Regions from separate parts of the Marinomonas sp. THO17 genome, predicted to be linked through region 1. Evidence: predicted binding sites of a transcription regulator. Region 1 holds the regulator's gene; each other region holds the start of a gene.
The links. The regulator FliA, encoded in region 1, starts transcription of late flagellar genes. The targets are predictions, from matches to a motif close to CTAAAGTTNNNNNNNNNNCNGCCGATA.

Region 1 (4,180 bases):
ATGATATTAACTGCGGCAGTAAGAACGGCATTATCACGATTGATTATTCAAACATTGGCAGATGGCGTGGAAGAGATTCCTGTGCTGACGTTAGAGCCTCAATTGGAAAAGATGCTGATGCAGACAGTACAGCAAAGTCAACAGTCTGGCATCAAAAACGAAGAAGCGCTGATTCTCGAGCCGCAAATGGCGGAACAATTGCAAACTTCTTTGCGGCAATCTGCAGAACAGCAAGAGGCTATGGGGAATACGCCAATCCTCATAGTATCAGCGCCTATTCGCCCAATGCTTGCGCGATTTATGCGTTATGGCATGGTTAATATGGCAGTGCTTTCCTATCAGGAAGTACCGGATCACAAGCGCATAACAGTGGTGGGTGTAATAGGCCAATAAAGTTTGCCTATTGATGGTAAATATTGTGGCTATATTTATTCTGTTCTTTCGGGTAAGCTATGGATTTGTAAGAGAAATAAGCTGGAAGGATTAGGTTATTCATGCAAATTAGGCGTTTTCGTGCACCTGACATGCGTCAAGCGATACGGAAAGTTCGAGATGCTGTAGGTCCAGACGCTGTGATATTATCAAATCAGCGTTTGCCGACAGGTGAGATAGAAATTGTTGCGGCCCTTGACTACGATGGCTCTATGCCATCTTCCATGTCAAAAGGGTCTGCTTCTCCTCGCTCTCAATTTGGTCGTCAAGAATCTACTCCAGCAGCAAGACAAGATTTTACGCAAGACCCAAGTGCAGATTATTTAGAACGAATTGAACGTGCTAAACAGCAAAGGGGTACTTCCTCGCAACACGTCCAGTCAAACAAACCTTCTTCTGACATGGTATCGCCTAAGCCGTCTTATCGATATGAAGCTGTTTCGCCAATTGAAATGCCTGCCGCAGAGGACGTTGAAAAAGCGGAAGTGGAAGAAGCTCTCTCAATTCGAAATACCGAAAGTGCTCAACAGCTTCGTGACATGGAACGAGAGTTACAACAAGTTCGTGCTATGTTGGAACAACGCCAGAATGAAGGCTCAGACCATCAATCTAAGCGTGGTCAGTTGGAAGGCAAGGCGCGTGAACAACTGAAAGCGCTTGGTTTATCTGATTTAGTCGCATCGCGTTTAATGGATGATATTGACCTGAAAGGTCGAGAAGACGATTGGAACCGATTATTAGCGCATTTAGCCGATTATATTCCCGTACGTTCTGGTGGTGCAGAGCTGAGCGGTTGTATTGCTTTTATGGGGCCAACCGGCGTCGGTAAAACAACTTCAATTGGTAAAATTGCCGCTCAACATGTGCTAAAGCATGGTCCTGAAGGTGTGGTGTTAATTACCACAGATACCTATCGAATAGCGGCTCATGAGCAGTTGCGTACTTTTGGACGCATTTTGAACGTTCCTGTTGAGGTGGTAAACGAGTATTCGGATTTAAACGAAGTCTTGGCCAAATACGCTCATTATTCCTTAGTCTTGGTGGATACTGCAGGGATGAACCCTCGCGATTCGAATCTTGAGCGTCAATTGCTCATGATGAAACGAGCCCGTGCAAGCTTAAAAAAATTATTAGTATTACCTTGTACCAGCCAGCGCCAAGTGTTGAAAACTGTAGTGGATGTTTACTCTCAAGTGCAGTTGGATGGTTGTGTATTAAGTAAACTTGACGAGTCTGCTTCCTTAGGCGAGGCAATAAGTGTGGTCATTGAAGAAGGTTTACCTGTAGTATATTTGGCTGATGGTCAACGTATCCCAGATGATATTGAACCAGCTCGAGCACATAATTTAATTAGTCGTGCTGTGTATACAGCAGAACACTACAACCACCTTTTTGGGTCACTAAAGTATGGTAGTTAGTAAAATTATGTTATTTCAGAAAGCGTTGCGCCAAACTATGTAGTACAGTTTGAATGCGCAACTTACTTAAAGACGAAGGTTGCTCAGACGATTTTATGCAAACCAAAAGTGGATATGACACCTACACCAAAAAGGCAACGCTATCGATTGATGCGATTGTCGAGCAGTATGGGTATTTGGTAAAGAAAATTGCCTATCACCTATTAGCTCGATTGCCTGACAGTGTGGATATAGATGATTTGACTCAAGCAGGTATGATGGGCTTGATTGAAGCTTATAAGCGCTTTGAGTCAACCAAGGGTGCGAGCTTTGAAACCTACGCGGGTATTCGTATCCGTGGCTCTATTATGGATGAAGTGCGTAAATCTGATTGGGCTCCTCGTTCTGTACGTCGAAATGGACGTGCAGTAACCAACGCCATTAAAGAGCTTGAGGCAAAGTTAGGAAGAGATGTTTCCGATATGGAGGTTGCAGCCCATATGGGAATTGGTATGGATGAATACCATGATATGTTGCATTCATCCATGTCGACGCAGCTGTTTAGTTATGAAGAAATGCTAGACTCTGACGCAAATAATTTTGATGGAGCGGAAAGTGAAAGTGAAAATGCTCCATATGCATTGGTAGAAGAAAGTGGTTTTCAGGGGCAATTAGCTGCTGAAATTGAGAATTTACCAGAACGGGAAAAGTTGGTTTTATCCTTGTATTACAATGATGAACTAAACTTAAAAGAGATTGGTGCTGTTTTAGGCGTCAGTGAATCAAGGGTTAGCCAAATTCATAGCCAAGCGGCAATGAGATTACGTGCTAGGTTGAGCGATTGGCGAGATTAAATTATGTGTTGTGGAAATATACCTTTGGGGTGTGGAGGTTGCATTGGATAAAAACATGAAGATCCTGATTGTTGATGATTTCTCGACAATGAGACGAATCATTAAAAACTTGTTACGGGATTTAGGGTTTACCAATACAGTTGAAGCGGATGATGGAACGACTGCGTTACCAATACTTCAAGCTGGTACAATCGATTTCCTCGTAACGGACTGGAACATGCCCGGAATGACGGGTATTGAGCTATTGCGTGCCGTTCGGGCTGATGAGAAGTTGAAAAGTATCCCAGTATTAATGGTAACGGCAGAAGCAAAGCGTGACCAGATCATTGCGGCAGCACAAGCTGGTGTGAATGGTTATGTTGTTAAGCCTTTCACAGCCGTAGCACTGAAAGAAAAAATTGAGAAGATATTCGAACGAATCGATGCTGCCAAATAGGGATATTTAGATGTCAAATAAATTGGGATCTGGACTAGTGGATTTTGAAAAACAAGTAAAAGATGGCGCTGTAGAACTTTTGAACCATATTGAAGTCGGTGATTTCAGTGGTGCGATAAAGATTATCCAAGAGTTAAGCGAAGCTAGACATAACAGCTTTTATAACGAAGTGGGATGCCTAACGCGAAGTCTGCATGATGCTATTCGTGATTTTCAAATTGATTCGATGGACTTGGTTGTTAATGAAGAGTCAGAAGGTTCTTCTAAGATAACGGATGCGTCCGATCGACTGACCTATGTTATTGAAACAACTAGTGCAGCTGCCAATAAGACCATGGACATGGTTGACAGTAGTGTGCCAGTTGCCAGTGAGCTGCAAAAACAGGCGCGTGAGCTACGAAAAGATTGGGGACGCTTAATTCAACGGGATTTATCGCCGCAAGAATTTCGAGATTTGTATAAGCGAATCGACGTTTTTTTGTCGTACGCTGACGAAAGCGCTACCACATTGCATTCAAATCTAAATACGATTCTTCTAGAACAAGGCTACCAGGACTTAACGGGTCAAGTAATTTCTAGAGTAAATGAACTGATTCGAGATGTAGAAGATAAGCTTGTACATCTCGTTGCAGTTGCGGGGCGTGTTGATAGCATTTCCGGCATTGAGCATCAAGAGAAGGCACAAGAGGCTGATGATACACGAGGCCATGGTCCTTCTATTAATAAACAAAACAACCCTGAAGTACTGAATAGTCAAGACGAAGTAGACGACTTGCTATCAAGTCTTGGTTTCTAGAAGAAGGAGCTGAGGATGAGTTTCGAAGTCGATGAAGAAATTCTACAGGATTTTTTGGTAGAAGCTGGAGAAATTCTAGAGCAGCTTTCCGAACAATTAGTAGATCTAGAGCAAAATCCTGAAGATAAAGCTCTGCTTAATGCCATATTTCGTGGTTTCCATACCGTTAAAGGTGGTGCTGGATTTTTGCAATTAACGGCATTGGTTGATTGTTGCCATTATGCAGAAAACGTTTTTGACATTTTGAGAAATGGTCAGCGTCAAA
Region 2 (4,180 bases), 1.7 Mb from region 1:
AAATATTTACTCAGATTGCACTTCTACCGTCTCGATCGCTAGACGTGCCAATTCATCTGGCTGGAATTTCGCCAAGAAGCCATCGGCACCTACTTTCTTGACCATAGCTTCATTAAATACGCCACTTAAGGAAGTGTGTAGAAGAATAAATAAGTCCTGCATGCGGCTATCGTTACGAATTGCTGTGGTTAATGTATAGCCATCCATCTCCGGCATTTCGATATCAGAAATTACCATAGAAAACTCTTCTGTTACATCGGTACCTTCTGCTGCCAAATTTTGCAGATACTCGAGTGCCTCACGTCCATCACACAAGACTGTGGTAGCAAAGCCCACTTGTTCCATACAACGCTTAATCTGTTTACGAGCAACAGATGAATCATCGACGATCAAAATATGATGTTGTTTGGCATTCTCTTGAACATCTGAGTTTACAATCCCGTCTGATATATCCTGACGCATTGGCGCCACCTCAGAGAGAATTTGCTCCACATCAATGATCTCGACCATTTCTTTCTCTACCTGACAAACTGCCGTCAGATAATTATCATTTGAAAGACCTTTTGGTGGTGGCTGAATATCACTCCAGTTCATGTTTACTATTCGTTCCACACCTCGAACCAAGAAACCTTGAATACGACGGTTATACTCCGTAATAATAACAAAACACTGGCTGATGTTCTCAATTGGACTTGCTCCTGTTGCCAAGCCTAGATCTAAAATTGGAATGGTCCCACCACGAATATGTGCCACACCGCGAACCACAGGAGAACTATGGGGCATAGTTGTGAGCTTAGGGCACTGCAATACTTCCTTCACTTTAAAAACGTTGATACCGTAGATTTGCTTACCATTTAAGCGAAACAACAACAATTCAAGTCTATTTTCCCCGACCAGCTGTGTACGTTGATTAACTGTATCTAGAACCCCAGCCATATACGCCTCCAAAATGTATAAACTGCATAATGAGGGGAAACCCTCAAAATTGTTAAAATGCATTCACCAATGATAGAGTGAATATTAACAATTTACTAACTTATTCATAACGAAATCATAAACAAAGAGTGCCAATCATGCGAATCAAAAGGCTATTTTTGGCCTTGCTTTGTCTCCAAATCAATTTTCTTCAGGCACAATCACTTGAAGAAATCGTTAACCGCTTCATCAACCAAGTTGAAGTACCGCGCTTGTCTGCTATATACCCTCAAGCATCCATCGAAATAAAGCTTAATAATTTGGCTTCACTCAACTACTTACCCGATTGCAGCGACGGTAACATCAGCATTCAAAACCAGCGTCCAGAAGCCCGACAGCGTACCAACTACGAAATCAGCTGTGACAACCCAATCTGGAAGTCCTACTTGCCTGCCGTACAATCCATTCGAATTCCTGCCATTCGCGCCATCACCCCAATTAATCGAGGACAGAGCATCACACAGGAAAACACAGATATTGGCGAAGTAGACATAGCTGACCTAAGAGGTCATATTTATACTCAAGACAATCCACCATTTGGTTTGATCGCTTCGCGCAATATACGCATTAATACCTTTATCACAGACAACTTAACGCGTTTACCAACACTCATAAAAAAAGGTGACGCCATTACTATCACGGCCAATAGTGGTAGCATTATGGTGCGAATGAACGGCGTAGCTTTAGAGAATGGCGTAAAGGGACAACAAATTCGTGTCAAAAACGCTAGTTCAGGACGAATTATATACGCTAAAGTTGTAACTGACAGTGAGGTTCTTGTAAACTATTGAGTACTTAGAGCTTAAACAAATATAAATTTCCCTTTTGTGAGGTTTTTGACTAAAGTTCTTCTAGGCTCAGCCGACATCATAGACATGCAAATCATTTAAGGGCGGAAAAACCCAATGGCAATCAATTTAACAGGTCTATCAAATCAGGGCACGATCAACAAAAGCGAGCGCGCGCACAAAGATGACGCGGCAGCTAGTGCAACTGAAAATAGAGGCAGTACACCAAGTGGTACCATGGCTGAGGATACCGTTCGTCTTAGCGGCACAGCACAAACACTACAAAATCAACAGGCTAAATTGAACAGTTTGCCTGAGGTCGATATGGAAAAAGTAGAGCAAATCAAAAGTGCGCTAGCGGCTGGTGAATACAAGATTGACACCCAACGTCTCGCAAACAACATGGCTTCAATGGATTCGCTATTCTAATCTGCGACCATTGAAGGCTTGATCTTATGATCCCTATCTCCCCCATCTTCACCAAAAGCAAAGAAATACTGATAGAACTGTCCGTTCTTCTCGACGAAGAACGACAAGCACTAGGCAAGCAAGACAACCATCTGATCCTTTCTCTGGCTGAAAAAAAGCAAGCTCTTCTTGACGAAATGAACACCTTAAATGATAAGCGGATTAATCTTCTTATCAAATTTGATGTCCTTGATCGTAAAGATCCCACCGAGCAGGATTTTAAAGATTGGCTAAAAGACCAAGATAGTTCATTGGACGAAGTTAGACTTTTAATGAAAGAGTGTGAAGAACTTCTAAAGGTGTGTAAAACCAAGAACAACACCAATGCGCAAATTCTCAGCACTTTGCAGAAACGAAACAAACAATTATTTGAGCTAATGCAAGGTCACAACAATAAAAACAAGGTCTACACCTCTCGTGGATCCACTCGCCCTATCAGCAGTAAGCAAACCTTAGGAAGAGCTTAAAACTGCATATAAATCAAAATGATATAATTTTTTATCATTTGATATTCTAACAATCAAAAGTATACAATACTCAATATTAAGTCCTCATAGGTAAACAGGATATACCAGCCGCCTCCTAAGCAGCTATTCCAGGTTCGAGTCCTGGTGAGGACGCCATAAAACCAAAACGTCATGAAACAAAAAAAGAGCCATAAGCTCTTTTTACATCTAACACTTGTTAAATCAATCACTTGTTAAATCAGTCAAACTTTGCAAATAGCAGAGCTTCTTCTTACTCGACTTCCACTATCTCATAACTGTGCTCGATCTTAACACCGCCACGCTCTAACATGAGAGATGCAGAGCAATACTCTTCAGCCGAGAGTTTGACCGCTCTGGCGACCACAGTCTCTTTCAAGTTACGTCCAGTCACCACGAAATGCACTCTGATCTCAGTGAATACAGCAGGTACTGTATCCGCTCTATCAGCATCAATTTTCGCCACGCAAGACACAACATCTTGCCGAGACTTCTTCAAAATACCAACCACATCGTAAGAAGTGCAACCACCTAATCCTGCCAAAATCAATTCCATTGGACGAGGACCTGCAACCTGATTTCCGTCTATTTCAACCTTAAAACCAGATCCCGTCTCAGCGGTAAAATGAACATCTTCTTGCCAACTCACATTTGTTTTCATATACAACCTTATCTTATTCCTATACCGCCACAGTCAATTAATATTCAAACAACTCGGCTAACTTCTCACCAGGATCATCGGCGCGCATGAAAGCCTCGCCAACAAGAAACGCATGGATTCCGTGATTACGCATTACTGCCACATCTTCATGGGTGTGAATACCACTTTCCGTCACGATCAATCTGTCTTTTGGTATCTTATTCATTAATTCAAAAGTATGATCCAGACTCAATTCAAAGGTATGTAGATCGCGATTATTAATACCCAATAATTCCGTTTGCGTGTACTCAAGCGCCAAATCCAATTCCGGCTGATTGTGCACTTCCACCAGCACATCCATACCAAGGTCTCGCGCCATAGTATCCAGTGCCTGTAGTTTTTCACCAGACAAACAGGCCGCAATTAACAAAATACAGTCGGCGCCAATGGATCTCGCTTCAATCACCTGGTATTCATCAACAATAAAGTCTTTACGAATCACAGGAAGCTTACAGGCTGATCTTGCTTCCACTAGATAATCTTCATGACCTTTAAAAAAGTCTTGATCGGTTAAAACCGACAGGCAAGCAGCACCTGCTTGTTCATAAGATTTGGCGATTTCACCTGGATAAAAAGGCTCACGCAAGATTCCTTTACTTGGTGAAGCCTGCTTTATTTCCGCAATCACACCGGCTTTACCCATGGCAATCTGATGTTTTAAGGCTTGTGCAAAGCCTCGCGGAGCATTATGTACATTGGCAACAGACGCCGCTACTTCCAAATTATGATATGGCGTATGCGCTTTTCGCTCAGCAATTTCTTCA
Region 3 (4,180 bases), 1.7 Mb from region 1:
CATACGTTGATCTTGTCTAGTTGCAACAACTCCTACAGACTGCTTAGAAAAATCACTAGAATTAATTGACATATAAGTAGCCCTCTAAAAGAAACAAAAGCTGGAACATGGCTCCAGCTTTTTGCATGGCTAAATTAACCCAATAGAGACAACGCAGTTTGTGGACGTTGATTAGCTTGAGCCAAAATAGATGAACTTGCCTGTTGCAGAATTTGCGAACTGGTTAGTTTCGCAGTTTCTTCTGCAAAATCCGCATCTCGAACACGAGAACGTGCAGCAGATACGTTTTCAGAAATATTACTTAAGTTACTGATACTTGAACCAAGGCGGTTTTGAATCGCACCCAATTCAGCACGCTTAGAACCTACTGCAGCAATCATGTTATCCAAAATAGCAATCATACTTTGCGCATTTTCAGTTGAAGTAACAGATGGTGTTCCAAAGCCTTCAGAAGTATCACCGAAACTTCTAGAGCGGCTTGCTGGCGGCTCAGGCATTTGAGGTGGAGTCGCTGTAAACTCATCACCATTTTCTTCCGCTGCCGCTCTTGCTGACTCATATTCTGCAACACGTGCATCGTAACTGTCTACTTCTGCTTGATATTTTGCTTCTTCAGCAGCATTAGATGATAGACCAGCCATAGTAAAACCACCATTACTGGCGTAATCCTGGTTATCACCAGAACTTAGGTCAAAACTGATCGTTTGGTTAGCGTCTGCACCTACTTGGTAAACACCATTGTAAGTACCATCAAGCAAAGCACGTCCACCGAAAGTAGTATCAGAAGCGATACGGTCAATCTCTGTAGACAAAGCCGTGATTTCTTGCTGTAGCGCTTTACGGTCATCATCCGAGTTGGAACCGTTTGCTGACTGAATAGACAGAGTACGCATACGCTGCAACATGTTCGTTGTCTCATCCAAAGCGCCTTCAGCAGTCTGGGCAACAGAAATACCGTCATTGGCGTTACGAACCGCCTGGTTCAAACCATTAACCTGAGAGGTCAATCGGTTAGAAACCTGAAGGCCTGCTGCATCATCCGCTGCGCTGTTAATACGCAAGCCAGAAGACAAACGCTGGAAAGCCGTATCCAAAGAATTACTTGAACTCATCAACTGACGCTGAGCATTGATTGATGAGGTATTTGTATTTACGTAAAGAGCCATCATAGCCTCCTAGGTTTTTAAATCCTGCCAAAGCAGATCGTATAAAGTTTTCGACAAGGTTTTTAAAACCTTTAGTCAGTTTCGGAATTTTTTTTCCTATAGGTGGAAAAAAACCTCCCCAAAAGCGGCAAAAAAATGCCTTAACTAATTGTTTTAACTGGAGAAAGAAAAACAATTAAATTATTTAAATTTTTCCCTAAAAATGCCTTTTTTAACGCCTTAAAGAGAAAAAAAAGCCAAAAAAAGAGCACATTCGTGCACATACAAAAAGCACAGCCCAAAAAATCCCCTTTGCACTCACTTCTTATTCTTTTTATCAAGACAAAAGCCAACCACTGCAGGCAAAAAATCACCTCCTTGAATGGCAAATCTCTACCCATTCAAAAGCAATAATGCTTTGTCTATCCAACCTGTTCATTTCAACCACCATCACTTAGATATAAGAATCTCAAATGACGATAAATCCATGATTCATCTGTTCAAAAATCCATCAAAACTTCATCACTTAACCTAACCTCATGGCGCAGTTAACAAGGTATTCAAAGCTATAAAGTACAAACCCACAGGCCACACCAACTTCAAGACCCCCATTAATCTTGATAGCAAATTAAGCAAAAGACCTTTTCATCCCGACCCTACTGAGCTTGAGTTGGCATAAGAAAAATAAGAAAACGAAAACCAATCGAACAAGAAGCAACCCAGCCATAATAAATACCGAGAAAAATCACTTTCCCAAAAGCCTCTGTTTTGCGTCATGCTATTGCTCCGTTCAATAACCACTCAGCCTAATGCACGGCGAGTTCGTCTTGCCTTAAAAAGCTTCTCGATTAACGATATGTCCATAGGTCATACGTCATTACCCACCAGCAACACAGCTTTATCCCTTGATGTTTACCCTCTGCAAACATCCACCGCCGACTAAAATCCACCGCCGACTAACAAAGAAGGTAACTTCCATGGTTTCGCGCCTATTCTGCTCACAGTCCAAAGAGTCACTTGGCTCCTTGAGTTAGAGAAAGTAACAACCAGCCTTCTGAAAGAGCCGAAGCAGATCCACATGAATGCAGAGCATTGGGACAGCACACAAGCTCGCCGCCAAAAGCAATCTATTCGCACCATCTCTAGACACGCTCCAGACACTCTCCCAATCAGTACAATCCAGACTGAGTTTCATCAGAATCGTCAGTGACCTTTTGAGCCAACTCGGCAATGACAACTGAGCAATGACATCCACTACCAATTAGCGACTCACTTTATTTCGCTCAATCCAGCAACAAGCTTCCTATCAAAGCAGTTTGAAGCCTGTAATAAATCCGCTATACTAGAGCCGCTTATCAAAGCCGATATTTCGGCGATAATGCTCTCGTTTTTTTGGCACAAAGCTACCCTGCCAAATTGCTCCAGCACTTGATTATGCTCAGTTAAAATACTTTCAGCTTGGTACACCCACTTTTCATTAGGTCCCTTCAAGACAAAGTTTTCGGCATAACGATTACCTAGCGCATATCGACACCATTGCTTCGCACCCAAATACAGCCCTATTAATAGACACTGAAACCCTAGAAACAGGTTTCTTATGACTGTAAACGCTGGATTACTGCTACTTGAGATCGCATCATCTGACACAAGCTCTTTGCACACTGCGTGTATGGGTATTTTTCACTCTCTTCGAGTGTGTATTTCGTTAAAGTTTCGCTATAAATTCACCTTTTCGATCTCATTCGAATTCATTAAAAAACAAGATAAACAACCATCTTTTAAACTGGCCGAATACTGTTTAACCTCAATCAAAACCCTTTTATAGAAGAGTCATATAAATCTGGTTTTACCCAGGGGTAGCTCACTTCCTTTACCGTCAAAAACAGCATTATTAGTAACCCCCTGATAACAAAAAATCTGACAATAAGCTCGTACCAAACTTCACTCCAGATTCTGTACATTGATATCTGGAGAAACACGAACACCTCATCTGAGCTTCATCACAGAAACAAACAATCTAGAGCAAAACGAACAAAAACGCTGATACCTTTCGCTCCGTTTTAGCGAAGAAAACCTACTTTTATCAAAGCCCCACAAAACCAACATGAATCCTGGATGAGGACAGTCAAAAGTATGCTATCAAGCGAGGGTTAAACTCTTTTATTCATTGATAAGCCGCTTGCCAATATGCATATATTGGACAGCGCAACTTGCCTTGAATAAGAGTGAGTTATCCCCTTACTGCTCCTACATGCACCTAGGTCACTAGAGCAATACAATAAAATTCACCTTCGCCAATGGGCCTGTTCGCACCTTTCCTAAGTTCTTCAAATCTCTACCTGTTTGTTTTCTTACTCTGACAACAATTTTATGGACACAAGCATTCGTTAGTGCATATTGATCAATCACTCTCAGCCATATATTTACGGCTCGTGACTTACAGATTTCACCAATTCCACGTACAAACACCTTTAATTTCACAGCCAATCCTTCTGTAATTCACGCAATTCACTCGTCTTGAAAATTGACGACTAAAAAGCCTCTTATAAACTAACTGGGCCTATGTATGTACTGGATAGATACCTTAAATTTCGTGCTATAAAGCATCAAAAGCGCCATCTTTAGGTCAAACCAATCGCGATACACAACGCATCCTCGCTCAAATTCAACACCTATACTTATACCCAAATTAAGTAATATTTATTCACTGTAAGTCTCAAACTATCCTATGATTATCTCCGCTTTAATGATGGCTTTCTTAGCACAATCACTTTAGTCAAGATGTCCAATGCATAGGTCAATTACTTGAGACACTGAGACGCTTCCAATGTGAAAAAACAAGCTTCTTAATCCCAGCCACTTTAATTACCCTTTCCTCAGCAACAAGCTATCTATCAAAACCTATCTATAACAAGCTATTCATAAAACCCATTCATAAAAAAAACTAAGAGCCCTAAACTCTAGGGAAGGTGCGAATAAGTCTTCTGAACCTCAGTCTGATCAGAGAAATGGCCTATCAAGACAAGAGTGGACAG

Region 2: flgM (flagellar biosynthesis anti-sigma factor FlgM) is a predicted target of FliA. The motif match lies at 1,816-1,842, and genes of this name have one in related genera.
Region 3: ABXS85_RS15520 (flagellin) is a predicted target of FliA. The motif match lies at 1,215-1,241, and genes of this name have one in related genera.

The regions. Positions count from the first base shown of each region.
Region 1 is NZ_AP031575.1:1,585,153-1,589,332, reverse strand. Features, by position in the region: gene flhA (flagellar biosynthesis protein FlhA) at 1-393, shown strand, start outside; gene flhF (flagellar biosynthesis protein FlhF) at 495-1,850, shown strand; gene ABXS85_RS07495 (RNA polymerase sigma factor FliA) at 1,946-2,683, shown strand; gene cheY (chemotaxis response regulator CheY) at 2,727-3,119, shown strand; gene ABXS85_RS07485 (protein phosphatase CheZ) at 3,130-3,915, shown strand; gene ABXS85_RS07480 (chemotaxis protein CheA) at 3,931-4,180, shown strand, end outside.
Region 2 is NZ_AP031575.1:3,254,877-3,259,056, reverse strand. Features, by position in the region: gene ABXS85_RS15435 (chemotaxis protein CheV) at 7-936, opposite strand; gene flgA (flagellar basal body P-ring formation chaperone FlgA) at 1,074-1,766, shown strand; gene flgM (flagellar biosynthesis anti-sigma factor FlgM) at 1,881-2,192, shown strand; gene ABXS85_RS15420 (flagellar protein FlgN) at 2,219-2,698, shown strand; tRNA gene ABXS85_RS15415 (tRNA-Arg) at 2,779-2,854, shown strand; gene ABXS85_RS15410 (OsmC family protein) at 2,970-3,377, opposite strand; gene trpC (indole-3-glycerol phosphate synthase TrpC) at 3,415-4,180, opposite strand, start outside.
Region 3 is NZ_AP031575.1:3,275,589-3,279,768, reverse strand. Features, by position in the region: gene ABXS85_RS15525 (flagellar protein FlaG) at 1-72, opposite strand, end outside; gene ABXS85_RS15520 (flagellin) at 135-1,166, opposite strand; gene ABXS85_RS15515 (hypothetical protein) at 2,415-2,696, opposite strand.